DNA from 3 places in the Nocardiopsis sp. L17-MgMaSL7 genome. Region 2 is predicted to be linked to each of the others. Evidence: riboswitches for the same ligand, from Rfam matches in the RefSeq annotation. Region 2 holds a riboswitch; each other region holds the start of a gene.
What was found. A riboswitch is a leader RNA that binds a small molecule or an ion and turns the genes downstream of it on or off. The one in region 2 is predicted to bind S-adenosylmethionine.

Region 1: linked by a shared signal. The riboswitch ahead of thrC (threonine synthase) and the one ahead of BDW27_RS06070 (PotD/PotF family extracellular solute-binding protein) in region 2 are both predicted to bind S-adenosylmethionine.
Region 3: linked by a shared signal. The riboswitch ahead of BDW27_RS00195 (aminotransferase class V-fold PLP-dependent enzyme) and the one ahead of BDW27_RS06070 (PotD/PotF family extracellular solute-binding protein) in region 2 are both predicted to bind S-adenosylmethionine.

What each region holds. Positions count from the first base shown of each region.
Region 1 is NZ_QGTF01000006.1:242,345-252,436, reverse strand. It holds gene argJ (bifunctional glutamate N-acetyltransferase/amino-acid acetyltransferase ArgJ) at 1-618, opposite strand, end outside; gene BDW27_RS12840 (serine hydrolase) at 880-1,911, shown strand; gene otsB (trehalose-phosphatase) at 1,880-2,725, opposite strand; gene BDW27_RS12830 (DUF3263 domain-containing protein) at 2,837-3,121, opposite strand; gene BDW27_RS12825 (S8 family serine peptidase) at 3,352-4,509, shown strand; gene BDW27_RS12820 (class I SAM-dependent methyltransferase) at 4,667-5,458, shown strand; gene BDW27_RS12815 (GrpB family protein) at 5,573-6,178, shown strand; gene BDW27_RS12810 (trehalose-6-phosphate synthase) at 6,400-7,839, opposite strand; SAM riboswitch class I at 8,110-8,250, shown strand; gene thrC (threonine synthase) at 8,264-9,523, shown strand; gene BDW27_RS12800 (ubiquitin-like small modifier protein 1) at 9,573-9,851, shown strand.
Region 2 is NZ_QGTF01000003.1:143,947-154,038, reverse strand. It holds gene BDW27_RS06090 (LysR family transcriptional regulator) at 1-366, opposite strand, end outside; gene BDW27_RS06085 (MFS transporter) at 436-1,665, shown strand; gene BDW27_RS06080 (DUF2254 domain-containing protein) at 1,698-3,038, opposite strand; gene BDW27_RS06075 (thioesterase family protein) at 3,093-3,869, opposite strand; SAM riboswitch class IV at 4,032-4,150, shown strand; gene BDW27_RS06070 (PotD/PotF family extracellular solute-binding protein) at 4,209-5,306, shown strand; gene BDW27_RS06065 (ABC transporter ATP-binding protein) at 5,303-6,379, shown strand; gene BDW27_RS06060 (ABC transporter permease) at 6,379-7,245, shown strand; gene BDW27_RS06055 (ABC transporter permease) at 7,238-8,071, shown strand; gene BDW27_RS06050 (hydantoinase/oxoprolinase family protein) at 8,068-10,092, shown strand, end outside.
Region 3 is NZ_QGTF01000001.1:36,665-46,756, forward strand. It holds gene BDW27_RS00175 (primosomal protein N') at 1-1,527, shown strand, start outside; gene BDW27_RS00180 (DinB family protein) at 1,524-2,093, opposite strand; gene BDW27_RS00185 (SAM-dependent methyltransferase) at 2,084-2,806, opposite strand; gene BDW27_RS00195 (aminotransferase class V-fold PLP-dependent enzyme) at 3,336-4,724, opposite strand; SAM riboswitch class IV at 4,787-4,901, opposite strand; gene BDW27_RS00200 (DUF3870 domain-containing protein) at 5,117-5,518, shown strand; gene BDW27_RS00205 (CaiB/BaiF CoA-transferase family protein) at 5,525-6,811, shown strand; gene BDW27_RS00210 (acyl-CoA dehydrogenase family protein) at 6,873-8,066, shown strand; gene BDW27_RS00215 (nitroreductase/quinone reductase family protein) at 8,146-8,613, shown strand; gene BDW27_RS00220 (GNAT family N-acetyltransferase) at 8,671-9,594, opposite strand; gene BDW27_RS00225 (bifunctional (p)ppGpp synthetase/guanosine-3',5'-bis(diphosphate) 3'-pyrophosphohydrolase) at 9,704-10,092, opposite strand, start outside.

The DNA.
Region 1 (10,092 bases), on a different contig from region 2:
GGTCCGGTCGACCACCCGCCGGAACACCGCGTCCAGGACGGGCTGCTCCAGTTCGGCGTCGGTGAAGAACCAGGTCAGCATGGTCGCCATGTTGGGTTCGATCATGCCGACGCCCTTGGCGATCCCGGTCAGGGTCGCGTCGCCGACCTTCGCGGTGGCGACCTTGGGGTGGGTGTCGGTGGTCATCATGGCCGCCGCGGAGCGGTCCAGGTCGGCCGGGGGGAACTCGGCCGGGAGGTCCTCCAGGTAGGAGCGGACCCGGTCCATGGGGTAGGGGCGGCCGATGACCCCGGTGGAGGCGATCAGGATCTGGTCGGGGTCGACCCCGGCGGCGCGGGCCACGCCCTCCTGGACCTCGCGAGCGTCGGCCGTCCCGATCTGGCCGGTCGCCACGTTGGCGTTGCGGGCGATCACGGTGACGCCTCGGGCCCGGCCGTCGGCGGCCGCCTCACGGCTGAGCCGGACGCTGGGCCCGGCGAACCGCGACTGGGTGAACACGGCGGAGACCGCCGTGGGGACCTGGGAGACCACCGTGAAGAAGTCGTCCTGCGGGTCCTTGATCCCGATGTTGCCGGCCACACCGACGAAACCGGCGGGAACGGGGGTCTTGCTGCTCATCGTCCTCCTCGGAACTTCGTGGGCGCCAGCCTACTTCTCCCCACCTGCGGAGTCCGAGGCCGGAGTGGTGCTCAGGAGCCCCTGCTCAGCCCCGAGCCCACCCCTCCGTACGGTCCCGGGCAACGCCACGCCACAGCGGTGTGGTTACGGCCATGACCTGCGGGGGTTTCGTACTGTTCGGAGACGGCACGGGTGTGACAAGCCGGAGTGAACGGGGTATCCGCCGAGAAGTGGGGGAGACCGCTCGGGGGGAGGCGTGTTGTGCGTGATGGTGACTGGCTCACGGAGACTGGGGCGCGGATACGTGGCGTCCTGAAGGTGATGGTGGACGCGGACTGGTTGCCTGGCGGGGCCGCCGTGGTCGGCACCGGAGGAATGTGGGAGTTCGTGGCCGTGGGCCGGACCGACGGAGAGCACGACACCGCTCCCGACGTCTCCTACGACGTCGCGAGCCTGACGAAGGTGATGGCCACCTGGCCGCTCGTGGGAAGGGCGATCGCCGAGGGGGTTTTGGACATCAACGCCCCGATGTCCGAATACTTTCCTGGTGAGGACCTCCCCGGGGCCTGGGTGACCACCCGGCAGATCCTCACGCACACCAGCCGCCTCAACCCGGTGTCCTGGATGGAGCGGTACGTGGGCACCGACCAGGACCTCGCCGAGGCGATCCTGTCGGACCCGCTGGAGGAACCCGGCTACCAGTACATCGACCGCGGGTTCATCCTGCTCGGCCTGCTCCTGGAGCGCCTGTACGGCGGGACCCTGGACCGGCTGGCCGACGACCTGTGGACCGATCTCGGCCTGCGCTCCACCACCTACGGGCCGTTGGCGAGGTCGCCCGGTGTGGCGCCGACCGAGCGGCGCCTCGTCGGCGCGGCGCCCTCCTGGGGTGTGGTGCACGACGAGGCGGCCGCGCTGATGGGCGGAGTGTCCGGGCACGCCGGCGTGTTCAGCAACGCCATCGACCTCGGGTCCTTCGCCCGGGAGATGCTGCGCCTGCACGACGGCGGGAGCGGGATCATCCCGTCGTCGTTCATCCGGGAGAGCTGGTCACCACACGTGGACGCGGGGGCCCGGCTGTCGAGGGGACTCGCCTGGCTGGTCACCCCGGAGGGCGTGGTCTACCACAACGGGTTCACCGGCACGAGCCTGTTCCTGCACCCCGAGAGCGGGCGCTACGTGGGTGTGCTCACCAACGCCGTGCACTACGGGCGCGACCGGACCGGTCTGGTGGACCTGCGCTCGGCCGCGCGTTCGGCGCTCACCCCGCAAGCCCACGAATCGTCGCCGTGAGCTGGCCGAGCAGCGTGGTCAGCCCGGCCGGTCCGGGGACGACGAGGTCGGCGGCGTCGGCGACCTCGGTCACCTCGTCGGAGGAGGAGCACACGGTGAGACCGGGGATCCCGTGTCCGCGCAGGGCCGCCACGGCGGAGAAGGCGGGCAGGTCGCCCAGGTCGTCACCGGCGAAGAGGACGCTCCGGGCCGCTCTCTCCTCCACCAGGGAGGTGAGGGCGGCGCCCTTGTCCACGCCCTGTGGACGGAGCTCGATCACCAGCCGACCGGGCTCCACCTGGAGGTCGGCCCGCTCGGCCAGCTCGGTCAGGGGACCGGCCAGCAGTTCCAGGGCCCGTTCGGGGTCGGTGGCCCGACGTGTGTGCACGGCCAGGGACCGGCCCTTGTCCTCGACCCACGTGCCCTCCGGCGCGCCGGAGGAGTCGATGAGGGCCGGGAGTTCCTCCCTGACCAGCGCCACTCCGGGCGGTGGGTCGGCGGCCACCACGCGGCCGTCCGTCCACCGTTCGGCGCCGTAGTGGCCGAGCACGACGATCCCGGGGACCCGCTCCAGGCCGCCCAGCCGCACGACGGTGTCCGCGGGGCGGCCGGTGATGACCGCGACGGTGCCCACCACGGACGCCAGTTCGGCCAGCGCGGCCACGATCCCCGGCTGCGGAGCGGAGTCACGCGGATCGGCGACGATGGGCGCCAGGGTGCCGTCGAAGTCGAAGGCGACCAGCGCCCGGTCGGGGTCCGAGACCAGTGCGTCGAGCGCGCTGCGACCGGCTTCGGTGGTGGGTACGGGACGGTCGTCTGCTGTGGACGGGGGCATACGGGGACCTTGTCGCTGTCGGGGGCGCTGTGGAGTTCCCAGGCGGGTGCGCTGCCTGGGTCGGTGGCCTGCTCCGCGGGTTCTCCGGAGCCCGTGGCCCGCTCGGTCGCCCTACAGGTGGATGCCCAACTGGCGGGCGTTGCGCTGACGTCTGCGGTCGGCGCGCAGGCGGCGCAGGCGCTTGACGGTCATGGGGTCGAAGGCGAGCGCCTCAGGGCGCTCGACCAGACCGTTGAGCAGTTGGTAGTAGCGGGTCGCGGAGAACCCGAACTCGTCACGGATCGCCTGTTCCTTGGATCCCTCGAACTTCCACCACTGGCGTTCGAAGGCGAGGATGCGCTGTTCGCGCTCGGCGAGGGCCGACTGACCGTCGTCGGACGGACCGATGTTCGGCATGGGACACCCCCTGGACGGGTCATTGGTTTGTCCGGATCGGCGCGACTCATGCTAGCGACTCGACATGCCGGATGAGGAGCGCGAAACCCAGGACTGGCACCAGGGATACAGTTACGTGTCCTACCCCCCGGGTCACTTGTCCAAGCCTGGATCCTGTGCGCATGACAGAATCGCGAGGGTCCGGGGAGGGCCCGGCGCAGCACCGACCGCAACGTTCGAGGGAGCCTGACGTGCTCGGGGGCAACAGCCGTAGCAGGACACACCAGCGCCACGTGTTGGGCGCCACGGCGGGCGCCTGCGCGGCGCTCACCGTACTGGGACTGACGGCGGTTCCAGCCGCCGCCGACGTACCCGACTTCCGCCCGGAGCAGTGGGCCCTGGCCTCCATCGGAGCTCCGGAGGCCTGGGAGACCAGCCAGGGCCAGGGCGTCACCGTGGCCCTGCCGGGGGTCTCCGTGGACGAGGACCACCCCGACCTCCGGGACAACCTGGTGGTCGACACCGAGTTCGGCACGAACGGCAACGACACCGATCCCGGCACGGCGGCGGGCGCGCTGGTCGTCGGACACGGCCACGGTATGGACGCGGACGGCGGGGTGCTGGGAGTGGCCCCGGCCGCGAGGCTGCTGGTCCTGCCCACCGACGACGGTCCCGCGGAGGTCATCGGCTACGCCGTGGAGCAGGGGGCCCAGGTCGTCCTGCTCCAGGACGAGGTCGAACAGGACGAGGACCTCCAGACGGCGACCGCCTCGGCCGCGCGGAGCGGGACGCTGGTCGTCGCCCCGGCGGGCGGCGAGGCGGACCCGAACGTCCTGGCGGTGGGCGGTGTGGACGAGGAGGGCGCCCTCCTGCCCGACTCGCCCCCGGCCGAGTCGATCGACCTCCTCGCGCCCGGCGCCGAGCTGTCCACGGCCGGCCCGGACATGGGCCAGACCGACGTGACCGGCACCCCGTACGCCGCCGCGGTGGCCGCGGGCGCGGCCGCGCTGCTCACCTCCGAGTACCCGCAGCTGGGCGCCGAGCAGCTCCGTGACGCCCTGGTGGAGGGCTCCCAACAGGGCGGGCAGGGGCTGGCGTCCCTGTACCTGCCCTCGGCTGTCGCGCAGGCCTCCGGGAACGCCCAGGACATGCCGCTCGTCGACGACAACCTGGTGCAGGACGACTCCCCGACCGTTCCGGTGTGGATGTGGTTCGCGCTGGTCGGCGTGGTGCTGGCGCTGATCGTGATCCTGCTGGTGCTGTGGGTGCGCCGGACCAGCAAGGACCCCTACGGGGTGGCGGCCGAGCGGCAGGAGGAGGACCAGCGGATCGCCGCCGAGCGGGCCGAGCAGGCCAGGGCCGAGGAGCGCCCCTCCCGGCGCAAGGGCGGCCGCCGCCGCAAGAAGTAGGCGGGGCGTCGAGTCGGCTGAGGTCACACGCCCCCTGGCGGGGCGAGCCGTGGCGGATCGGGTGAAAAGCCCGTGACGCCACGGCTTTTCGTTGGTTAGGGTCCTTGCGGCACCACACACAGCTCGGCTCGGCGACACCTCGACGGTGGGAGACAGCATGGTTCGGATGCGGGACGGCAGCGCGGGCGACGCGGACTACGGGGTCATCGCCCGCACGTACACGGACCACCGGCAACCGGAACCGAGGATCGCCGAACTCCTCCACGCCGCCCTGGGAGACGCCCGGACGGTGCTCAACGTCGGGGCCGGGGCCGGGTCCTACGAACCCGCCGACCGCGACGTCACCCCCGTGGAGCCCTCGGCCAGCATGCGGGCCCGGCGCCCCGGGCACCTGCCCGCGGCGGTCGACGGCACCGCCGAGTCGCTGCCGTTCCCCGACGACTCCTTCGACGCCGCCATGACCACCTTCAGCGTCCACCAGTGGTCCGACCTCGCCAGGGGCCTGGCGGAGGTCCGCCGGGTGACCACGGGCCCTGTGGTGGTGCTGACCTGCGACCCCGCCCTGGTACGCGACTTCTGGCTATACGGCTACTGCCCGGAGGTCCTGGACACCGAGGCGCGCCGCTACCCGGAGCCGTCGGTCCTGGCCGAGGGGCTGGGAGGAACGACCACCGTCACCCGGGTGCCGATCCCGCTCGACTGCTCGGACGGCTTCAACGAGGCCTACTACGGCCGCCCCGAGGCGCTGCTCGACCCCGGGGCCCGGCAGGCCTGTTCGGCGTGGAGCTTCGTCGACGAGGCCGCGCACACCCGCTTCCACGAGGACCTCTCCCGCGACCTCCGCGACGGCACGTGGGACGCGCGCCACGGCCGCCTGCGTGAACTCCCCGAGTGGGAGGGCTCGCTCGTCCTGGTGGTCTCCACCCCTGAGGGACGCCCCCAGGCCTGACCGTCGCGTTCGGTCATGCCGCTCGGACGGTCGGTAGTGCCACGAATGCGCGTGCATATGTAAGGCACGTCGAAAGCCTTGACGCGGGTACGCCGGACGGCAAGGCTTTGTGGAATGTCGCCTCTCGAAACGCCCTCTCTGCCCTCACGAGGAGACAGGCGGGTCGCCTCCGACCCCATGGCACGCAACCTGGTGAACGGTCGCGTGCGCCTCTCCGAACCCGACCCCAAGTGGCCCTACCTGTTCCGCCAGGAGGAATCCCGTATCCGGGGCGCACTGGGGGACCGCGTGCTGTCCCTGGACCACGTCGGCTCCACAGCGGTGTCCGGCCTGGCCGCCAAACCCTGCGTGGACCTGGTCATGGCGGTCACCGACTCCGCCGACGAGACCGCCTACCTGGACGACCTGGAGAAGGTGGGATACACCCTGGTCATCGCCGAACCCGACTGGTACGAACACCGGGTCCTCAAGGGTCCCAGCGTCAACCTCAACCTCCACGTGTTCAGCCAGGGGTGCGAGGAGATCGACCGCATGCGGCTCTTCCGCGACTACCTCATCGCGGACGCCGGGGCCCGGGAACGCTACACCGCGGTCAAGCGTGAACTCTCCGAACGCACCTGGAAGCGCATCCAGGACTACGCCGACGCCAAGTCCGGCATCGTCACCGAACTCCTCGCCGAGGCCGAGGCCTGGAAGGCGGCCGCCTCCCGGACCCACTGACCGGATACCGGTCGGGCGCCCGGTGACTTACCGGATGACCGGAGTCCGACCGAGAGCCAGCGGGTCGTGGGCCGCAACATGACCCCGCCGAAGGGCGTGTCCAGCACGGGACACGCCCTCGCGTTGTTCCCGGCGTCCCGGCCGTCTCCGGCGCGCGGCGCGTCCCGACGCCCGGCACCCGTCCGGCCCCGCCGCGGCCGAGCGGCTCACATCGAACCCCGTCAGCCGTCCAGGGAACGCAGCTGCTCCTGGAACCAGCGGCGCGGCGGCAGCGCCACGGCGGCCTCGGCCAGCCGTCCCCGGCGCTCCTTGCGCTCCCCCTCGGGCATCGACAGCGCCCGGTGCAGTGCCTCGGCGGTCTCCACGGTGTCGTAGGGGTTGACCAGCAGGGCGTCCGCGCCCAGCTCGTCCGCCGCCCCCGCCTCACGCGAGAGCACCAGCACCGAGTCCCGCTCGGAGAGCACCGGGCCCTCCTTGGCGACCAGGTTCATGCCGTCCCGGATCGGGTTCACCAGCAGCACGTCGGCCATCTGGAACGAGGCCAGCGACCGCGGGTAGTCGTCGTTGACCTCCAGCACCAGCGGCGTCCACTCGGGGGTGGAGAACTCCTCGTTGATCTCCTTCGCGGTCCGCAGCACGGAGTCCGTGTACTCCCGGTACTCCGGCACGTCGCCCCTGCTCGGGTAGGCGAAGGCCAGGTGGGTGACCCGGCCCCGCCACTCCGGGTGCGCCGTCAGCAGCTCCCGGTACGCCTCCAGACCGCGCACGATGTTCTTGGACAGCTCCGTGCGGTCCACCCGGACGATCAGCCGGGTGTCGCCCACGGCCTCGCCCAGCGTCCGCCTGCGGTCCGCCACGGCGGGCTCCGAGGCGCTCTCCCGCAGCCCCTCCTCGTCCGCGCCCAGGGCGTGCACGCCCACCTCGACGATCCGGCCCCCGTGCTCCACGGTGCGCCGTTCGAGGTCGACGTCGGCGCGCAGGATCTCGGCGCAGCAGCGCAGGAACGCGTCGGCCCAGCGCGGGCTCAGGAACCCCAGCCGGTCGGCGCCGAGCATCCCCTCCAGCAGCTCCCGGGCCACCTGGGTGGGCAGCATCCGGAAGTACTCGGGTGGGGCCCACGGGGTGTGCGAGAAGTGCGCGATCCGCAGGTCCGGTCGGCGGGCGCGCAGGATGCGCGGCACCAGAGCCAGGTGGTAGTCCTGCACGGCCACGCGCGCGTTCTCGGCGGCACCGCTGACCAGCGCCTCCGCGAAGGCGTTGTTGTAGGCGGCGTAGTCCTCCCACTGGCTGCGGAACTCCGAGCCGAAGGAGGGCTTGTTCGGGGTGTCGTACAGCATGTGCTGCACGAACCACAGGGTCGAGTTGGCCACCCCGGTGTAGGCGCCCGAGAAGGTCGTCTCAGGGATGTCCAACATGTGGACTCGCATGCCGTCGAGGTCGTGCGCGAGGTCCAGACGGGCCCCCGGCGCCTCGGTGGCGGCGCGGCGGTCGGTGTCCGACAGGGCCGCGCACACCCACAGTCCGTCGATCTCGGTGGCCACGGAGATCATCCCCGAGACCAGTCCGCCGCCGCCCCGACGGTGCTCAAGCGAGCCGTCGTCGGCGGTGGAGAAGGAGACCGGGCCCCTGTTGGAGGCTATGAGGATCTGAGCCTTGTCCACGTGGTCGTCCTCTCGACGAAGGAAGCTCTGGGGATCACGCACTCCTCCTAGGTCTCGCCTACGGACAGTCGCCCCAAACCCCCTCGCGGGCAACGGTGGACACCGTCACAGGGGAGCCGGATCCGTACTCGGGTCGCGCCGCACGTGGACGGTGTCGTCTCAGCATTCGAGCCGCTTTGTGTAATCCGGATCACCCGGCATGGAAAATCGGTCAGCACCTCAGTTACAGTGACGGTGCGTTCTCGGAGAAGAACCGCCACAACTTCATATTGCTCATCCAGAGGGGTGGAGGGACCGGCCCTGCGAAGCCCCGGCAACCATCTCGACATGTGGAACCGCGATCAACGCGACCCGTCGAGGCAGGTGCCAACTCCGGCCTGGGGTCAAGGTGGCCACCAGGAAAGATGAGGGGAGACGCCTCGCCATGGCGATTGCCGCCGCTGAACCCACCTCCGTTCGCGCCTTCGGCCCCGGGACCGCGCTGTCCTGTCGGGAGTGCGGTGAGCGCTACGAACTCTCGCCGAGCTTCGCCTGCCAGTTCTGTTTCGGCCCCCTGGAGATCGCCTACGACTTCGGGCCCGTCACCCGCGAGCAGATCGAGAGCGGCCCCAAGAACATCTGGCGCTACCGCTCCCTCCTCCCGGTCCCCGACAACGTGGCCGACCTGCCCAACATGAACCCCGGCCTCACCCCCCTCGTCCGGGCCGACCGCCTCGCCGCCGAACTCGGCCTGCGCTCCCTGCACGTCAAGGACGACTCCGCCAACCCCACGCACTCCTTCAAGGACCGCGTGGTCGCGATCGCCGTCGAGGCCGCCCGCACCTTCGGGTTCACCACCCTCTCCTGCTCCTCCACCGGCAACCTCGCCGGTGCCGTGGGTGCCGCCGCCGCGCGTGCCGGATTCGACTCGTGCGTGTTCATTCCGGCCGGTCTGGAGGAGGGCAAGGTCGTCATGGCCGCCGTCTACGGCGGGAAGGTCGTGGCCATCGACGGCAACTACGACGACGTCAACCGCTTCTGCTCCGAGCTCATCGGCGACGAGGCGGGCGAGAGCTGGGGCTTCACCAACGTCAACCTGCGGCCGTACTACGCCGAGGGCTCCAAGACGCTGGCCTACGAGATCGCCGAGCAGCTCGGCTGGCGCCTGCCCGAGCAGATCGTCATCCCGATCGCCTCCGGCTCGCAGCTCACCAAGATCGACAAGGGCTTCCAGGAGCTGATCCGGGTCGGCCTCGTCGAGGACCGCCCCTACAAGGTGTTCGGCGCGCAGGCCACGGGCTGCTCGCCGGTCGCCCGCGCCTGGGCCGACGGGCACGACGTCATCCAGCCGGTCAAGCCGGACACCATCGCCAAGTCGCTGGCGATCGGCAACCCCGCGGACGGCCCGTACGTGCTGGACATCGCCAACCGCACCGGCGGGGCGATCGAACACGTGGGTGACGACGAGATCGTCGACGCCATCAAGCTGCTGGCCCGCACGGAGGGGATCTTCGCGGAGACCGCGGGCGGTGTGACCACCGGTGTCCTGCGCAAGCTGGTCCGCGAGGGCAGGCTCGACCCCGAGGCGGAGACGGTCATCGTCAACACCGGCGACGGGCTCAAGACCCTCAACGCCGTCGACTCGGGCGTCACCGCCACGATCAAGCCGTCCCTGGAGGCCTTCAAGGCCCAGGGCCTGGCCTGACCCGGACTCGCCCCACGTCCACCACCCACGTCCCAGGAGTACGAACACCATGAGCGTCAGCGTCCGCGTGCCTACCATCCTGCGCACCTACACCAACGACGCGTCCGAGGTGACCGCCGAGGGCGGCACCCTGGCCGAGGTCCTCGACCACCTGGAAGCGAACCACCCGGGCATCCTCGCCCGCGTGCTCGACGACGGCGGCAAGGTCCGCCGCTTCGTCAACGTCTACGTCGGCGACGAGGACGTCCGCTTCGAGAAGGGCCTCCAGACCGAGGTCCGGGACGGCCAGCAGATCTCGATCATCCCCGCCGTCGCCGGGGGCTGCTGACCCGCACGAGCAGTGGGCGGACCACGGGGCGGGCACCGGTCGGTGCCCGCCCCGCCGCGTGTCCGGACCCTCGTAACCTGGGAGGGAGATTCTCCAGGGGACGAGGGTGGCGATGTCGGCGACGCGGTTGTTGGTTCGGAGAGAGAAGAGATGAACCATGTGGGGCCTTTGGGGCTTCCTGTTTTCGGTGTCCAACTTCTGAGAAGTTGGAAAAACAACCCCTTGCCGCTGGTAAGTTTCC
Region 2 (10,092 bases):
GCGAAACCCCCGCAACAACACCGGCACCACCTCCACCCCCAACGTGGGCAGGAAGGTCAGTGCCACCCGACCCTCCTCGGCACCCGTGAGTTCGGCCACTCCCTGACGCAGGTCGTCCAGTGCTCGCTCCACGTGCGGCAACAGCAACCGACCGGCGCGCGTCAACCGGACGCCTCGCCCCGTGCGCTCCACCAGGGCGATCCCCAGCTCCTCCTGCAAGCGGGACAAGGCCCTGCTCAGCGTGGGCTGGGGCATGTTCAGCGCCTCGGCCGCGTGGGTGATGTGCTCGGTCCGGGCGACCGCCGCGACCATCCGCAACCGGGGTGCCAGAGTCCGGGTCAGCGCGTCCACATCCGGGTCATCCATACACATCAGTATGCAACAACGTGAAAGCATGCATTGGACGTATGAAACCGGCCTTCCTAGCGTTGAAGCATGACCGTGACCAGTTCCCCCATGAACCTCGACCCGCGCCCCCGCGCGGGCACGGCCGCCTACCGGCGCACGGTCATCGCCTTCGTGGCGGCCGCCGTGGCGACCTTCGCCCAACTGTGGTCGGTCCAACCGATCCTGCCCGCCATCGCCGACGGCTTCGGCACCTCCGCCGGGCAGACCGCCCTCGCCGTATCGCTGTCCACCGGAGGCCTGGCCGGGTTCACCCTGATCTGGAGCGGCATCGCCGACCGCGTCGGCCGCGCCCGCGTCATCGTGCTCTCCCTGCTGCTGGCCACCCTCCTGGGCGCCGTCGTGCCCTTCTCCACCGACATCTGGATGCTGCTGCTCCTGCGCACCCTCCAGGGCGCCGCTCTCGGCGGGGTCTCCGCGGCAGCCGTGGCCTACCTCGCCGAGGAGATCCACCCGCGCGACGCACCCAGGGCCACCGGTCTGTACATCGCCGGGAACCCTCTCGGCGGCATGGGCGGCCGACTGCTCGCCGGGTTCGCCGCCGAACACGGCGGCTGGCAGTGGGGGATCGCCGCCAACACCCTCCTCGGCCTGGTCGCCCTCCTGGTGTTCGTCCTGGTCCTGCCGCGCCGACAGTCCGGTCCGCGCCCCCGACCCACAGGCGCCGGAGACCGGTGGGGGGGACGCCTCAAGGCGGCCCTGACCACACGGGGGCTGATCCCCATGTACGCCCAGGCGCTCCTGCTCATGGGCGCGTTCATGGCCGTGTACAACGTCCTCGGCTTCCGCCTCACCGACCAGCCCTTCGGCCTGTCCCAGGCGGTCGCGTCCCTGCTCTTCCTGTCCTACACGGCCGGGATGCTCGGCTCGGGCATGGCGGGCTCCGCCACCCAGCGCTGGGGCAGGTACGGGGTCCTCACCACGGCCACCCTGATGCTCCTGCTCGGCCTGGGCGGGCTGTTCACCACCTCGGTGCTCCTGCTGCTGGTGGCCCTGCTCGTGCTGACCTTCGCGTTCTTCTGCGCCCACGCGACCGCCTCGGCCTGGGTGGGCTCCCACGCGGTCGCCGGTCGCGCGCAGGCGGCGGCCGTCTACACCCTCGCCTACTACCTGGGCGCGAGCCTCTTCGGCTGGCTCGGCGGCGTGGTCTACGACGCGGTCGGCTGGAACGGCACCGTGACCCTGGCCCTGACCCTCACCGCCCTCGCGGGCCTGATCGCCCTGCGTCTGCGCCGCCTGCCCGCCCCGGACCCCGTCTGAGGGCCCCGGACGGCCCGAACGCCCCCGGTCGGTCAGCCCGGGAGGGGCGCGGCTCCCCGCGAACCCCCGCCCAGACCCTGGCGGTCCGGGGTCAGGGCGAACTCCACCAGGTGCCCGGGCAGGTGGTGTTCGCACACCCGGCGCAGCTCCTCCCGGTAGCGCCCCAACGCGGGCCGGTGCTCCTGCGCCACCTCCGCCTCGAGGTCCCGCAGTGCCGCCGCCAGACGCCGGGTCACCTGGGTGTGGCCCTCGCTCTGCAACACCAGTTCGGCGAAGGCCAGGTCCACGAACCCCTCCCAGGAGGGCATCGGCACCCGCACCCGGGGGACACCCCGGCGGTCACACACCGTCCACGCGGGCACCGACACCTCGGAGAACGCAGCCACCAGCGGCTGGACGCGATCAACGCACTGCACGACGGTGGTCGGATCGTTCTCGCCGAACCCCTGGGCCCGCACGCCGATGTCGACGATCTGGCGCAGCCCGAAGGCCGGGTCCTGGTAGGTCGAACGCTCCCGTCCGGTGTGCAGCGTGCGCGCGGCTCGCTCGGGGGCCCGCACCCGGCGGGAGGAGTGCACGACCAGGACCTCCCCGTACCCGGGCACGTAGTCGCCGACGGAGGGGACCACCCGCACGAAGGCGTCGTTGCGCCTGGCCCACCTGGCCAGCGCGCGTTCGTCCACCCAGGTCAGCACCCCCGCCTCCGCATGGGAACGCACCCGGGTGACGAGCGCGCCGGAGGGTCCGCCCTCCACACCCGACGGCGTGCGGGCCAGCAGACGGATCTGCTCCAGCGACCCACGAGCGATGAGGTCCATCACGTAGGTGACCCGCATCAGGTTGACCGTGCTGCCCACGAAGAACAGGAAGCTCACCAGGCACAGAACCAGGAGCAGCACCGCCAGGAACGTCGACAGCAGCGGAACGAAGGGGTGCTCCTCGTCGGAGTACAGCCCGCTCAGATACAGGACCCCCACCGTGTACACGAACGTGCCGAGGAAGACCGTCAGCGTGATCTTGGTGGTCCAGCTGCGCGTGAACAGGTAGATGATGCGCGGGGAGAGCTTGGTGGTGGCCATCTGGATCGCCACCAGCGTGACGCTGAAGACCACACCCATGACCGTGAGCGTCGCGGGACCGATCGTCTGGATGACCGTGCGGCCGCTCTCCACGAGATCGGCGAGGTCCCGGCGCGCCCGCTCCGGATCCCCTCCGTTGAACTCCACCAGGACCGCGCCCACGAGGGCGTCCACTGTGACGATGAGGGGCACCAACAGGGCGAAGAGCACCATGCCCGACACCGGTACCAGGACGAACGACTCACGGACGCGTTCGCCGATCGCCCAACCGGCCAGTCTGCGTGTTCGAGCCATGCTCCGAACCTAGTCATCCGGACGGTGGTCGGGCGTGCGCCGACACGGGTTTCCTCAGCTCAGCGGGCGCACCGTGAGGCACTGCTCGGCCGTCCCGACCTCGCCGAGCCGGTCGTGCAACACCGTGCTGGTCAGCCCCAGACCCGTGGGCCCGAACACCACCCGGGTGTCCAGTCCCACCCAGGGGCCCTCCGGTCGGCGGTGCAGGTGCACGGTGAGATCCACGTTCGGGAACATCCACTCCGTCGGCGCCTGCCGCACGGCGACGCCGTTGGCGGTGTCCACCAGAGCGACGTAGGAGGCCACCGGACCGGCCTGTTCGCCCTGGACCAGCTCGACGTCGGTCGTGAGCCAGGCCGTGCCGCGGCCGCGCCCGGGTTCGCCGACCGGCCGTACGTCGAGCGAGGCGATGTAGCCGCCCGGCCAGAGCGAGCTCATCCGGCGCTGCTCGAGTCCCTCCGGGTCCGGCAGCGGCCCGGCGGCGCCGCCCGCGACCCCACTGGTGTCTCCGGGGGCCAGGAGCCAGGCGCGGGCCCGCACCACCATGCGGTCCTCGGCGAAGACGCGGGCCTCCACCAGCTCGATGGTGCGCCCGGGGCGGAGGGTCTCCACCTCGGCTCGGCACTCGACCATCGGGAGCCTGCCCAGGATGTCGAAGGAGATCCGCGAGAGCAGCAGCCCCCTCCCCGCGGAGTGGGACTCGATCACGTGGGCGATCAGCCCGCCCAGGGGGCTGAAGTGCTGTTCGGTCGTGTTCCAGGCGCCACTGACGTGTTCGGTGGGCAGGTATCGGTCGGCGCCCACCCGGACGAAGTACGCGTTCTGGCCCAAGGTGCTCTCCTGTACGACGGGTTCGTGCCTCCAGCATCATCCACCACCGCTCGAACCGCCCCGTCACCGGAGACCGCCGAATGGGGCCACTGGGGCCCCTGAGAAAAGTGGTGTTTATAACCTTTTTGGTAGGAAAAGTGGTTTTCGTGGTACGTTCCTGCTGGTCATGAGTTCCAGCGACAAGCCCCGGCTGGCTGGACGGCAACCCTCCGCTGCGGTGGGGTGCCCCGGGTGAGGACACGGTCCTCGGAGCACCGGCGCTCCGACGGCAAGCGCAGGAGTCCCTCCTCCACTCGCCCCGCCGTGTACCTCGATCCCGAAACGGTGAAAGGAAGAACGATGCGAGTACCCCGAGGACTGGGTCTCCCTCTCCACGCGGCGGGCGGCGCCCTGCTGCTCATCGGCGCCACCGCCTGCGGCGGGATCGACACCTCGGCCCAGGACGGCTCCGGAGGCGGCGAGATCACCGTCACCGCGTTCGCCGGCCCCTGGGGCGAACTCTTCACCTCCTCCTTCGTCGAACCCTTCGAGGAGGAGACCGGGATCAAGGTCAACGTCGTCACCGGTGCCGACGGCGAGTGGGTCACCCAGATGCGTGCCGCCGGGGGCGAGAACCCCCCCTTCGACCTGGTCGCGCTCACCTCGGAGACCTTCCACCAGGCCGTCACCAACGACCTCGTCCAGCCCCTCGACCCCGACGCCCTGGCCCACTGGTCCGAACTCGACCCGGTGCTGGTGGAGCAGTCCACCGTGGACGGTACCTCCTACGGGGCTCCCCTCACCACGGGCTCGGCCGGGCTGGTCTACCGCACCGACCTCGTCGAGGATCCCCCGCAGGACTGGGAGGACATCTTCGACGAGCAGTACTGCGGCCACGTGGCCCTGCCCCCGCTCACCTACAACATCGGCCTCCAGTTCTTCTCCGGCCTGGTGGCCTCCGAGGGCGGCGACCTGTCCGACCCCGCGGCCGTCGACCGCGCCTTCGAGCGCCTGGAGGAGCTCCAGGACTGCGTGTCCGCCTACCCCTCCGACGCGGGCAACGTCGGCACCGTGCTCCAGAACGGCGACGCCTGGATCGTGCCGTTCTGGGACGGGCGCGCGACCGCCATGGAGCAGGAGGGGCAGCCGATCGGCTTCACCTACCCCGAGTCCGGTGCCGTGGGTGCCCTGACCTCCTACTACGTGGCCGAGGGCACCCAGAACCGCGAGAACGTCTACGCGTTCCTGGACTACCTGACCTCCGCCGAACACCAGAAGCCGTTCGCCGAGGGCACCTTCTACGGCGGCGGCAACACCGGCATCGACCACTCCGCCGAGTTCGACGAGCGCATCAGCTACGGCACCGACGTCTACGAGGGCTTCACCTGGGTGGACTACGGAGCCGCCACACCCAACCTCAACGACTGGCAGCAGCGATGGAACGAGATCTTCCAGTGACCGACGCCCACGCCGAACACATCGTCGTCGAGTCGCTCACCACGGCCTACGGCGGGACACGGATCCTGGACATCGACCGGTTGGCGTTCCACCGGGGCCGGTTCCTGTCCATCCTCGGGCCCAGCGGCTGCGGCAAGACCACCCTGCTGCACGCCCTCGCCGGGTTCGTCGAGCCCGACGGCGGCTCCATCACGATCGACGGCCGCGACGTCACCGCGGTGCCCCCGCACCGCCGCGGCCTGGGCATGGTCTTCCAGAACTACGCCCTCTTCCCGCACATGTCGGTGGCCGACAACGTCGCCTACGGCCTCCGGGCGCGCCGCACGCCGCGTCCGGAGAGGGACCGGCGCGTGTCGGAGGCACTGGACCTGGTGGGTCTGGCCGCCTTCGCGCGGCGCCGTCCCCGGCAGCTGTCCGGCGGCCAACAGCAGCGGGTGGCCGTGGCCCGTGCCCTGGCCACCCGGCCCGACGTCCTGCTCCTGGACGAGCCGCTGTCCAACCTCGACGCGCAGCTGCGCCGCGAGATGCGCGTCGACCTGCGGGCCCTCCAACAGCGGCTCGGCATCACCATGGTGTTCGTGACCCACGACCAGGAGGAGGCCATGTCGCTGTCGGACCACATCGTGGTCCTCAACGGCGGACGCGTCGAGCAGGAGGGCACCCCGCAGGAGGTCTACTCGGCCCCGGTGAGCCGCTTCGTGGCCGAGTTCGTGGGCGCCGCGAACATCATCGAGGGCGTCGGCGGGACCGAGGGCGTCCACGTCGACGGGGCGCTGGTCCGCACCGGCCTGGCGGAGCCGCCCACCGGCGAGGTGTCCCTGGCCCTGCGGCCGGAGCGCGTCCGCGTCTCCGCGGGAGAGCGCCCCCTGGGGGCCGCCGGACACGGCGGCGCCTACGGAGAGGTGGTCCACCGGGCCTTCCTCGGCGACGGCTGGGAGACGCGGGTGCGCGTGGGGGAGTCCCTGTCCCTGGGAGCCCGCACCGACACCGAGCCCCCCGCCCTGGGGGCGCGCGTGACCGCGCACTGGGACGCCGAGAGCGTGATCCGGCTCCGCGACACGGGCGGCGCCTGATGAGGGCGACCCGGGAACGCCTGTCCGGCGTGGGGTTCGTACTGCCCGTGGCGGTGTTCCTGCTCCTGGTGTTCCTGGTACCCCTGGTACGGGTGCTGTCGCTGAGCCTGCATCCGGTCGACGGGAGCGGCAACCCGCTCCCCGAGTTCTCGCTCGTCCAGTACGAGCGGGTGTTCACCGAGGCCTTCTTCTCCCAGGCGCTCGTGCGCAGCCTCCAGACCTCGTTCCTGGTCACCGCGCTGTGCCTGGTGCTCGGCTACCCGGTCGCCTACGCCCTGTCCCGGACCCGCACGGGGTTGACGCGCACCCTGATGTTCGTCATCGTCCTCTCTCCGCTGCTCACCAGTGTCGTGGTGCGCAGCTACGGCTGGGTGGTGCTGCTGTCGGCCAACGGCGCGGTCAACCGCCTCCTCGTGGGAACGGGGATCACCGACCAGCCGCTGCCCCTGCTCACCAGTTACACGGCGGTCGTGGTCTCGGTGACCCACGTGCTGCTGCCCTTCGCGATCATTCCGCTCACCACCGCCCTGGGCGGTATCGACCCCCACCTGCGGCGTGCCTCGCAGAGCCTGGGAGCGGGCGCCGCCCGAACCTTCGCGCGGGTCACCCTGCCGCTGAGCCTGCCCGGCGTGGCCGCCGCGTGCATGGTGGTCTTCCCGCTGGCCATGGGCATCTACATCACCCCGCTCCTGGTGGGCGGCGCCAACCAGCCGCTGGCCGGACTACGCGTGTACAGCCAGATCACCAGCGTCTACGACTATCCCGTCGCGGCCGCGCTCAGCCTGACCCTGTTGGCGCTGACCCTGGTCTGCGTCGCCGCCATGGGCGCCGGATTCCGCTTCTGGGAGAGGAGGCACGATGGTTGAGTCCACCGCCGCGCCCCGCGCGCGCCGACGCGGCTCCCCGGCCCGGCTCGCGGGGCGGATCGCGCTCGGCCTGCCCGTCGGACTGATCCTGTTCTTCCTGGCGGCGCCGCTGATCGTGCTGGCCGTCAGCTCGCTCAACCCGACCGCCTCGCTCCAGTTCCCGCCGCAGGGCGTGTCCCTGCGCTGGTACGCCTCCGTGCTGTCCTCCCCGGACTGGGCGGTCTCGTTCCGCCTCAGCGGACTGCTGGTGCTCATGGTCGTGGCGACCACCACGGTGCTGGGCACGCTGGCCGCCTACGGACTCGCCCGCGGGACCTTCCCCGGGCGGCGGCTCGTGGAGGCCACCGCGCTCGCGCCCCTGATGGTCCCGGAGATCATCATCGCCCTGGGACTCCTCTACTACTTCCAGGGGCTGGGCCTGCTCAACAGCGTTCCGGGGCTGTGGCTGGCGCACTCCCTGGTGGCGCTTCCCTTCACCGTCCGCACCATCATGATCAGCGCAGCACGCCTGGACCCCGCCCTGGAACGCGCCGCCGCCACCCTGGGGGCCGGACCCGTCCGCGTGTTCCTCACCGTGACGCTGCCGCTCCTGCGCCCCGGCATCCTCGCCGGCGCGGTGTTCGCCGCCGTCACCTCGCTCGGGGAGGTCGCGGTGTCGGTCCTGATCTCGGGGGCCAACACCACCACCGTCCCTGTGCGCGTCTTCTCGGCGGTGAAGTTCGAACTCGACCCATCGGTCGCCGCGGTCTCCACGCTGCTCATGCTCGCGAGCGTCGCGGTGATGGTGGTCGTCGACCGGATGACCCGACTCACGGAGGCAGTGTGAACGACGACGCGGCGACCGGAACCCGGACCGGCGCGGGGACCGACCCGCCCCGGGGGCCCCGGGTCGGCATCGACGTGGGCGGCACCTTCACCGACGTCGTGCTGACCCTTCCCGGCGGAGGAACCGCCCACCACAAGGAGCCGAGCACGCCCGCGGACCCCGCCCTCGCGGTGGCCCGCGGACTCAGCGCGGCCACCGCGGCCGCGGGGCTGGCCCCCGCCGACGTCGTGGACATCGCGCACGGGACCACCATCGGCCTCAACGCCATCATCCAGCGGCGCGGGGCCCGGATCGCGCTCATCGTCTCCCGGGGCCACCGCGACATCCTGGAGATCGGCCGCAGCCGGATGCCGTCCTCCTTCGACCTGCACGCCGCCAAGGAGGAACCACTCGTCCCGCGCGAACGCGTCATCGAGGTGGACGCCCGACTGGACGCGAACGGGCGCGTCCTGCGCGACCCCGACGACGCCGACCTCGTCCGCGCCGCCGAGGAACTCTCCGCCACCGGAGCCGACGCCGCCGCGGTGGTCGTGCTCCACGGACACACCGCGCCCGACTACGAGGCCGACCTCACCGCGCGCCTGGCCGCCCTGGTCCCCGACGTGCCCCTGGTCTCCTCCGCCGCCGTCTGGCCCGAGGTCCGCGAGTACGAACGCACACTCGTGGCCTGCATGAACGCCTACATCCAGCCCCTGATGAGCGGATACTTCGACCGGCTGGAGGAACTCCTCACCGGCCTGGACGTGCGCGCCCCGATCTTCATCACCGCCTCCAACGGCGGCTCGCTCAGCCTGGCCTCGGCCAGGGCACGGCCCATCGAGACCGTGCTGTCCGGGCCCGCGGCGGGGGTGACCGCCGCGGCCCGCCTGGCCCAGGCGGCCGGGACCACCGACGTCGTGACGTTCGACATGGGCGGAACCAGCAGCGACATCGCGGTCACCGTCGGGGGCGCGCCCGAGTTCGCCGTCAACACCACCATCGGGGGCATGCCCCTCATCCTGCCGGTGGTGGCGGTCGGGGCGATCGGCGCGGGCGGCGGCTCGGTGGTGCGGGTCGACGACTTCGGCCTGCTCAAGACCGGACCGGACAGCGCCGGAGCCGACCCCGGCCCCATCGCCTACGGGCGCGGCGGCCAGCGGCCCACCATCACCGACTGCTACCTGGTCACCGGAGTCATCGACCCCGAGGAGTTCCTGGGCGGGCGCATGTCGCTGGACCGGGACGCCGCCGAGGGCGCCCTGGCCGACCTCGCCCGCGCGCTCGACGGCGAAGGGAACCAGACGGCCCGCGCCATCGCGGACGGCGCCCTGCGCATCGCCACCGCCGGGATGGCCGTGGAACTGCACAAGACCCTGGCCCGCCGGGGACTGGACCCCGCGGACTTCACGCTCGTGCCCTACGGCGGCGCCGGACCCACGCACGCGGCCCTCCTCGCGGAGGAGGTCGGCATCACCGACATCCTCGTGCCCGCCTCGGCCGCCACCCTGTGCGCCCTCGGCGCGGTCGGCGCGGACCTGCGCCGCGACTTCGCCCGGAGCCTGCGCCGCCCCCTCGACGCGGAGTCCGCCGCCGCGGTCCGCTCGGTGCTCGACGACCTCGCCGAGCGGGCCCGGTCCTGGCTCGCCGACCAGGGCGGCCACGAGGCCGGACCGGTCCGGCTGGAGGCCTCCGCCGACCTCAGTTACCTGGGACAGGCCCACGAGCTGCGCGTCGCCCTGGGCGAGGCGGACGACCCCTCCGAGCTGGACGCCGCCGCCCTGGCCGAGGCCCTGCACACCGAGCACGAGCGCCTCTACGGGTTCCGCGACACCGGCGCCGCGATCCGCGTGGGCACCGTCCGCCTCGCGGTCGTCGCCCCCCGCCCCGACCCCGGAGCCGACCGGGCCGCGCCCGCGACCGGTGAGGTCGAACCACGCGCCCAGCGCACGGTCACCGTGCACGGCCGCGACGTGCGGGCCGCCGTCCACGACCGCGCCGCGCTCGGCTCCGGCCACCGCCTGACCGGACCGGCCGTCATCGTC
Region 3 (10,092 bases), on a different contig from region 2:
TTCGTCGCGGCCCTGCGCGAGGGGCGTCCGGCCCGCGCGGTGTGGAACGCCCTGCCCGGCCCCGAGTGGGCCGACGCCGTCGCCGTGGCCGCCGGGGCCGCCCTGGAGGCCGGTCGCGGCACGGTGGTCGTGGTCCCCAACAGCCGTGACGTCCAGGCCGTGGACGCCGCTCTGACCCGTCACCTGGGCGAGGGACGGCACGCCGCGCTGCCCGCCGACCTGGGGCCGACCCCGCGCTATCGGCGCTGGCTCTCGGTGCTGCACGGGCGAACCAGGGTGGTGGTGGGGTCGCGTCTGGCCCTCCTGGCTCCCGTCCACGACCTGGGTCTGGTGGTGCTGTGGGACGACGGGGACGACGTGCACGTGGACCCGCACGCGCCCTATCCGCACGCCCGGACGGTCCTGGCGATGCGCGCGCACATGTCGGGGGCGGGCGCGCTCTTCGGCGGCCACACCCGCACCACCGACACCCAGCTGCTGGTCGAGTCCGGGTGGGCGCTGCCGTTGGTCGCCGACCGGGCGACCCTGCGCAGCCGTGCGCCCCTCGTCAAACCCGCCGGGGACGACCGCGAGCTGGCCCGGGACGAGGCCGCGCGAAGCGCACGGCTGCCGAGCCTGGCCCTGAAGGCCGCCAGGGACGGCGCGCGCGAGGGTCCGGTGCTCTTCCAGGTGCCGCGCCGCGGCTATCTCAACGCCCTGGCGTGCGCCGGTTGTCGCGAACCGGCCCGTTGCGGGGAGTGCCACGGGCCGCTGGCCATCCGCGAGGCGCACGCCGTGCCCTCCTGCGGGTGGTGCGGCCGGGTGGCCGGGCAGTGGGCCTGCGCCGAGTGCGGGGTGACCCGTATGCGCGCGGTGGTGGTGGGCGCCCGCCGAACCGCCGAGGAGCTGGGCCGGGCCTTCCCGTCACTGACCGTGCGCACCTCGGGCCGGGACGAGGTCCTGGCGGAGGTGCCGAACAAACCCTCGCTGGTGGTGTCCACCCCGGGGGCCGAGCCCGTGGTCCCGGACGGCGGGTACGCGGCGGCGGTGCTCCTGGACGGTTGGGCGCTGCTCAACCGGGCCGACCTGCGCGCCTCGGAGGAGGCGCTGCGCCGCTGGCTCAACGCGGCCGCTCTGGTGCGGCCGGGCGGCACCGTGGTGGTGTCGGCGGACGCGTCCCTGCCGGTGGTGCAGTCACTGGTGCGCTGGGACCCGGGCGGGTTCGCCGAGCGCGAGCTGGCCGAGCGGCGCGGGCTGGGGTTTCCCCCCGCGGTGTCGATGGCCTCGATCACCGGCGCCCCCGAGCACGTGCGCGAGCTGCTGGACCAGATCCGGCTGCCCGAGTCCGCCGAGCTGCTGGGACCGGTTCCGGTGGGTTCCGAGACGGGGGAGAACGGTGACCACGTGACCGAGCGGGCGCTGTTGCGCGTGCCGCGCTCGGCGGTGGGCGACCTCTCCCGTGCGTTGAAGGCGGCCGCCTCGGCACGCAGCGCGCGCCGGGACGAACACCTGGTGCAGGTCCGGGTGGACCCCCTGCACGTGCTCTAGGAGACCGGTTCGGACCAGGGGCCGGGACTCTCCCCGAAGCGCGCCCTGTGGAGGTCGCGCAGGAGGGCGATCTCGGCGCCGTGGTGGATGAACTCGCGGTTGAGGTGCAGGATGAGCACGACCAGCGGGAAGTCCGACCACTGGGGTGCCTCGGCGCCTCCCACCGGCTCGGCCAGGGCGTCGTCGTCGAGCTCCTGGATGTGCTCGGACCAGGTGGTGTAGGCCCTGCGCAGGCGCTGTTTGGCCTCGGCCGCGCTGGAGGGCCAGTCGATGTTGTCGCGGTTGGTGGTGCGGTCGCCGAAGTGCCAGTTGATCCGGGCCTCCAGCACGTCCACCACGATGTGCCCCAGGCGCCAGGCGATGGTGGTGACCGGCGGTGGCTCGGGCTCGGGATAGGCGCCGTCCGGGGCGTGGCGTCCGTCGGGCAGCTGGCGCACCGTCCAGCAGTTCGGGACCGGCTCCCAGTAGAACTCCGCGTCCGTCAGTCCTTCGAGCCTGGGCCACAGCGAGAAGTCCCAGTAGAACCTCATCTGGGCAAGGATCTCGCCGTTCCAGTTCAGCGCCATCGCGTCGCTCCCCTTCCTCGCCTGGGCACGCGGCCCAGTCCGCCCAGGGTTCCACAACCCGGGGCGGGCACGTCCTCGTCCGGATAGGGCCACCAGGTCAGGTCGGCGACCCCCGGTTCGACGGGGAGGAAAGGGGCGAAGGCCCGCTCCGCCGTAGGGCGGGGAGCCGTGGAGGTGAGGGCGACGTATCCGCCGCCGCGCATCATCGTGTGCAGTGTGTCGAGCCCGGCTGGCGGTTCCTGTTCGGTGCCGGGTCGGGTCATCAGTACGGCGACGGGCTCGTCGAAGTCGACGAGCCCGCTGGTGTGGAGGCGTCGGAGCACGGTGTCCGTCCCGGAGTCACCGGCACCGTCCCCGGCCAGAACCGTCGCGTTGAGCGCGGGGGCGGCCAGCACCCCCGCAGTTCCGGTCGGGGCCAGGTGCACCACGGTGGCGTCGGTGTTGGCCCGGCGGATCCGCTCTGCGGTGCCGGGCACCGGACAGCCCCAGTCCACGAACTGGCGTATCCCGGCGTCCGCGCAGAGGTAGTCGACCACGCGGCCGAGAAAGGCCTGGTGCAGACGGACCAGTTCGGTCTCGGCGGGGTCGGGCGGCGGGCAGCCGCGCGCGCTGAGGCTGACCACCGGTGATGGTTGCTCGGGCACGCGCGGGGGTTCGGTCGCTCGGAACACGGCCGTGAGGGGACCTGTCTTGGGTCCTCGGACGTCCGTCACGTTCACGCTCCCCCAGCCGGTTCGCTCGCGGGAGGCGGGCCGCGTCGTCGGTGCGGACCGGTCGGGTCCGGCGACGGCGCGCCCCACCGTCAGGGCCCGATAGTACCGTCTGGGAACGTGATCCCCAGCACACCTAAGCGTGAAATGTGACTTAGTGCGTCGAATGTGGGGTCATGCGTAACAAGGTTCCTTGAGTCCGAGGTCCCACGCCCTTCCCGAACACCCCGGAGTCGGTGCCTCCCAGCTCCCGCACCCAGCGGACCCACAGGACGCAGACTCCCCCCGAGCACAGCCCGAAGATCACCAGGGCCCACACCAGCAACCACGTCTCCACCGACGCACCTTTCGTCCCCACTGGCTGTGCCCGAGAGAGCCGGGCGCTACCGGACGTGGCCCGATTCGGCCAGAGCGCGGTGTGGGGAGAGGTGGTGTGCCAGGGCCCGGGAAGGCGCGCGGCACCGGTGAGGGCCGACCGAACGACAGCAGGCGGCCCGGACCCCGGCCGAACCGCCCGCGCACCGCAACGGGTTCAGAGCACGTTGCGGGGGTCCGGGACCGGGGCGAGGCGGCCGTCGCAGTCGGCGTACTCCCAGAGCGGGCCCCGGGCCACGAGGTCGGCGACGGCTCCGACGAGCCGGTCCACGTGCTCCTCGGTGGTCCCCACGCCCAGGCTCGCCCGCACGGCCTGCTCGTGCCCCTCGGGCAGCAGGCGGGTGGTGAGGGGGTGGGCGCAGAACAGGCCGTCCCGCACCCCGATCCCGTACTCGGCGGAGAGCGCGGCGGCCAGGAGGTCGGCGGGCAGGCCGTCGACCACGAAGGACACGATCCCGACCCGCGCGTGCTCGGGGTCCCACAGGGACAGTTCGTGCACGCCCTCGATCTCGCCCAGCCCGGCGCGCAGGCGCTCCAGGAGCGCGGCCTCGCGGATGTGCTGGAGGGAGAGAGTCTCGGTGGTGAAGGTGTCGCAGGCCGCCGCCAGTGCCACGGCTCCCAGGACGTTCGGGCTGCCCGCCTCGTGTCTGGCAGGGAGGTCGTTCCACTGGACGTCGTGTTCGGTCACCCGGCGGGTGGCGCCCCCGCCCGCGAGGTAGGGGGCGGCGGCGGAGAGCCAGTCGGCGCGGCCCGCCAGCACCCCCGAGCCGAAGGGGGCGTAGAGCTTGTGACCGGACAGCGCCACGTAGTCCGCGCCGGTCGCGGCGAGGCTGAACGGCAGGTGCGGCACGTACTGGGCGGCGTCCACCACCACGCGGGCGCCCTCGGCGTGGGCGGCCTCCACCAGCTCCTCGACCGGCCAGATCTCACCGGTGACGTTGGAGGCGGCGGTGACGCACAGCAGCCGGGGACCCTCGGGCTCCTCGGCGAGCGCGGTGCGGGCGGCGGTGACGGCCGCCTCGGGCGACGCGGGCAGCGGGAGCCGGACCACCTTCCCGGCGCGCGAGGCCGGGTGCTCCCACGGGAGGAGGCTGGCGTGGTGCTCGGACTCGAAGACCACCACGGTGCAGCCCTCGGGGACGGCGCGGGCCAGCAGGTTCACGGCGTCGGTGGTGCCGCGCACGAACACGACCGCGTCAGCGGAGCCGGACGCGTCGGCCTCCGTGCGCACGCCCAGGAACCGGGAGACGCTGCGGCGGGCGCGTTCGTAGGCGTCGGTGCTGACCTGTGAGTGGTGCCCGGCGCCCCGGTGGACGCTGGCGTAGTAGGGCAGGGCGGCGGCGAGCGCGTCGGCGACGCTGGTCAGACACGGGGCACTGGCGGCGTAGTCGAAGTTCGCGTAGTCCACGTACTCGCCGGTGACCAGCGGGGTCCCACCCTCGGCTGTGACGATCGCGCACTCGGTGCGGGCCCTGGCGTCGCGGGCCGCGTCCCTGGCGGCGGAACGGCTGGAGCGCGTGGAGTCGAACGGGATGACAGTGGTCATGGGGCACCTCTTCTGTGGGTCGTGGGACCCACGGGGTACGCCGATGACGGCCGCGCCTCAGGGGTCCGCGCTTGTCTGACACGGTCGTGTCGGGACCTGGTCCTCACCCGGGGCACCCCACCGCGGAAGGAGGGTTGCCGACCAGCTAGCCGGGGCTTGTCGCTGGTACTCGTGACCTGTGCCGAAATGTAACACAAGCTCCCGTGGGCGCGCATCCGCGCCCGTGTGCCCCGGGCCACCCCCGCCCTTGACACCGACCGTCCCGGCTGGGCCATACTGATCGGGAACTGCCCTCACGTCGCGGGTGTCCGGTTTCCCCCGGCTGCCCTTCAGACGCGAGACTCCAGTGAGTCGGAGTTTTCGCGTGCCCGCAGACAAGAGGTGCTCTTCCTTTGTACGGCGACGACCGTGTTCAGCAGCTTTTCCGCAACCCGAGGGTTGTGCTCATCTCCGGCTACGCCCGTCTTCCCGACTCGGTGGCGAGCCATTCCCAGTACCAGCGGCTCGGGGTCGTGCTCGCGGTGGACTCCGCGGACGGCCGGATCGTGGCCGCGGACACCACGCTCCTGACCGACCTCGCCAAGGACTTCTTCCGTGCCCTGGTCGAGGGCGCCTCGGTGACCGACGACATCGCGGAGATCGTCCAGCGGGTCCAGACGCGCTACGCGGGCCAGTCCGGCGCCGCGCTCACCACCGCGCTCCGCCGCTGCCTGGAGACCTACTACCAGCTGCGGGACGGCGACCAGCTGCCCTGCGGCCCCGAGGATCCCGCCAGCCTCGACGGCAAGGAGTGACCCCCCATGAGTGAGACCAGTCCCCAGCCCGCCCCCGCGGACGGAACAGGGGAGGACGCCCCGCTCCCCCTCGCCGGAGTGCGGATCGCCGACCTGTCCCGCGTGCTCGCGGGCCCCTACGCCACCATGCTGCTCGCGGACATGGGCGCCGAGGTGGTGAAGGTGGAGCAGCCCGGTCGGGGCGACGACACCCGTTCCTGGGGTCCGCCCTACGCCGAGCCCACCGAGGAGCACCGGGCGGACCACTCCCCCGGCGAGGCCGCCTACTTCCTGTCCGTGAACCGGAACAAGCGGAGCCTGGCCGTGGACCTGAAGGACCCCGAGGGTCTGGCCGCCGTCCAGGAGCTGTGCGCCACCTCGGACGTGGTGATCCAGAACTTCCGGCCCGGGGTGATCGACCGGCTCGGCCTGGGGTACGCGCAGGTCAGCGCGCGCAATCCGGCGGTCGTGTACTGCTCGGTGAGCGGGTTCGGCCCGGAGCACGATCCCGCCACCCGCCCCGGGTTCGACATCGTCGTGCAGGCCGAGAGCGGGCTGATGGCCACGACCGGCCCCGCCGACGGTCCGGCGAGCAAGGTGGGTGTGGCGCTCACCGACGTCCTGACCGGCCTGAACGCGGCAGTGGGCATCCTCGGCGCGCTCATGCGGGCCCGGGTGACCGGACGCGGCGAGAACATCAGCGTCTCGCTGGTCAACTCCACCCTGTCGAGCCTGGTCAACCTGGCACAGCAGGCGCTGGTCACCGGAGCCGAACCGGCGCGTGTGGGCAACGCCCACACGACCATCGTGCCCTACCAGGTGTTCCCCACCAAGGACGCGGAGGTGGTGATCGCCGCCGGGAACGACGCCCTGTACCAGCGGCTGTGCGCCGCGATCGACCGCCCCGACCTGGGCCGGGACCCCCGGTACGCCACCAACCCGGAACGGGTGGCGCACCGGGACGAACTGGTCGCGGAACTCTCGGCGACACTGCGGGAACGGCCGGCCGAGCACTGGATGGGGGTCCTGGTCGGGGCCGGGGTCCCGGCTGGCAGGGTCCGCGGGGTACTGGACGCGCTGCGCACCGCCGACGCCAACGGCGACGACGTCCTGCGCACGGTGGAACACCCCACGGCCGGACCGTTGGAACAGGTGCGGGCGGGCTTTCGCATGGAGCACACCCCCGTGCCGATGACCGCCCCTCCGCTGCTCGGACAGCACTCGGAGCGGGTCCTGGCCGAGCTCGGCCTGACCCCGGACCGGATCGCGGCGCTCCTGGCCAGCGGCGCCGTCCAGCAGACCGACGTCGGCTGAGCCGGGGCCCGCGCCCCGGCACCGACCCCACACACGCAAGCACCACGAAGGGACACCCACCATGAGCGACTCCAAGCGCAGGGCCGCCGCCCCCGACCCCCTCGACTTCCTGGCCGTGGACGCCGAGCTCTCCGACACCGAGCGCGACATCCGCGACGCCGTCCGCGAGTTCTCCACCCGTGAGCTCCTGCCCAACGTCGCCGACTGGTTCGAGGCCGGAACCCTCCCGGACCCGCGCGGGCTGGCCAAGGCCTTCGGTGACCTGGGAGTGCTCGGCATGCACCTGGACGGCTACGGCTGCGGCGGTTCCAGCGCGGTCGCCTACGGCCTGGCCTGCAGGGAGCTCGAGGCGGTGGACTCCGGTCTGCGCAGCTTCGTGTCCGTGCAGGGATCGCTGGCCATGGCCGCCATCCACAAGTTCGGTTCGGAGGAGCACAAGAACGAGTGGCTGCCGAAGATGGCCGCCGGTGAGGCGATCGGCTGCTTCGGACTGACCGAGCCCGACTCCGGCTCCGACCCCGGCTCCATGCGCACGCGCGCCCGCCGTGACGGCTCGGACTGGGTCCTCAACGGCACCAAGATGTGGATCACCAACGGTTCGGTCGCCGACGTCGCCGTGGTGTGGGCCGCCACCGAGGACGGGATCCGGGGCTTCGTGGTGCCCACGGACACCCCCGGGTTCTCGGCCAACGTGATCCACAGGAAGCTCTCGCTGCGCGCCTCCATCACCTCCGAGCTGGTCCTGGAGGACGTGCGCCTGCCCGCCGACGCCGTCATGCCCGCGTCGAAGGGGCTCGGGTCGCCGCTGTCCTGCCTGAACGAGGCCCGCTACGGCATCGTGTGGGGCGTGGCCGGTGCCGCCCGCGCCTGCTACGAGGCGTCCCTGGACTACGCGAAGACGCGTGAGCAGTTCGGCAAGCCCATCGGCGGGTTCCAGCTCACCCAGCGCAAGCTCGCCGACATGGTCGTGGACGTCAACCACGCCTCGATGACAGCGCTGCGGATCGGCCGGCTCAAGGACGAGGGGAACTGCCACCACAACCACGTGAGCTTCGGGAAGTTCGCCAACGTGGCGGCGGCGCAGCGGGTGGCCCGGACCGCGCGCGGCATCCACGGTGCCAACGGGATCACCCTGGAGTACCCGGTGATGCGTCACATGGTGAACCTGGAGACGGTGGCCACCTACGAGGGCACGGAGGAGATCCACGCGCTCAGCATCGGCCAGTCCGTGACCGGCGTCTCGGCGTTCCGGTAGGGCGGCGGGCACCCCTCGGGTGCCATCGGTGGCCGGAAACCATCACAATGGGAGCATCCGATCGAGGGAGTTGCCGAAGATGGTGAACGAACCGACGAAGCGGTTCGAGATGACGAAACTGCGGCGGACCGCCAACGCCTTCGTCAGCGGCTTCGTCAAGTACGGGGCCTGCCCGCCGGAGCTGCACCTGCTCACCACGCGTGGGCGCACCTCCGGTTTCCTGCGCACCATCCCGCTCAGTGTCCTGGACAGTGAGAGCGGACGGTACCTGGTCTCTCCGTACGGCGAGGTCGGCTGGGTGCGCAACATCCGCAAGGACGGTTTCGCCACCCTGCGCCAGGGCGGCTGGATCGAACTGGTGAGTGTGCGGGAGCTCGGCCCGGCCGAGGCGGCTCCGGTGCTCAAGGAGTACCTGGACAACCCCAGGTCCGCGGTCGTGGGCCCGTACTTCGACGCCCCGCCGGAGGCCCCGGAGCAGGCGTTCGAGGCCGAGGCCGACCGGCACCCGGTCTTCCAGATCGTGCGGTCCACGACGATCCGTCTGTAGAACCGCGCTGAGCCCCGGTCACCCGGAACTCGGGTGGCCGGGGCTCAGCCGTGCGGGTCAGCGCGCGGGGCGCAGCAGGGCCGTGCCCCGGTCGAGCGGCGTGTAGCCCACGGTCGCGTACGTCATGGCCGGGGTCGGGTAGGCCTCGTTCGGTGTGGTGTTGATGTACACCCGGTCCCCGCCCCGACGCGCGGTCAGGGCGCACGCCGTGAGGGCGAGCGCGACGGCCAGGCCCCGGCGCCGGTGCGCGGGGACCACGCCGAGGGGTTCGATCTCCGAGCAGCGGTTCTCCGGGTCCCACCACACGACGCAGCAGGCGGCCAGCGACCCGCCGGGGGCCTCCACCACCAGGTCGAGTTCGCGGTCGTACAGCAGCGCGGCGCGGGTGTTGTCGTACCGTTCCCGACTGAACCGGCTGGTCAGGTCCGGGTTCACCGTGCCCACGCGCTCGGGCCAGGGCAGGTCGGAGGGCTTCCAGGCGGTGCGGTGGCACTCCACCCGGGCCTCCTCCTCGCCCTCACGCACCGCGCGGATCCGGTAGCCGTCCGGCAGGTGGATCTCCTCCTCGGTGGCGTCGCGGCTCATCCACTCACCGAAGGTGTTGTCCTTCCCGAGGGCGAAACCGGCCTTCTCCGCGAGGTCGCGGAGCACGGTGTCCCCCTGGAAGGCCAAGAGCTCCACTGCGGCGTCACCGGTTCGGGCCAGGGCCCAGTCCAGGAGCGCGGCCCCGGCCTCGGGGTCGTCGGAGGCGCCCACGGCAGAGACGGTGGCGAGGGACCGCAGGGCGTCGGGGCCCTCGACCACGGCCCAGCCCACGACCTCACCGTCCCGGCGGGCCACGGCCGCGTTCTCGGACGTGAACTCCTCGGTGGCCAGCTGCCAACCGAGGCCGCCGGGGTGGGGGGACTTCGGCCACAGGCGCTGGGCGAGGGCCTCCAGGGAGCGTGCGTCCCCGGGGCGGAGCGGGCGGACGTCGAGCATGGGGGGCTGCCTTCCCTCGGAGTGGTCCCAGGCACGTTAGCCCACGGGATCTCCCCCGCTCCACCGGTTTTCCGGGGCCGCCGCACCGCCCTCGCGGGGTGGCCGAGGGTCAGTTGCGGACGCGGAACACGTCGTAGACGCCGTCGACCCCGCGTACCGCGCGCAGCACGCTGCCCAGGTGCGTGGGGTCGGCCATCTCGAAGGTGAAACGGCTCTGCGCCACCCGGTCGCGGCTGGTCTGGACCGTCGCCGACAGGATGTTGACGTGCTGGTCGGAGAGTACGCGGGTGATGTCGGAGAGCAGACGCGAGCGGTCCAGTGCCTCCACGTGCAGCGCCACCAGGAACATCGAGTCCTCGGTGGGCCGCCACTCGACGTCCACCATGCGCTCGCGGTCCAGGCTCGCGGCGTTGACGCAGTCCTCGCGGTGCACCGAGACCCCGTTGCCGCGAGTCACGAACCCCACGATGTCGTCACCGGGCACGGGCGTACAACACT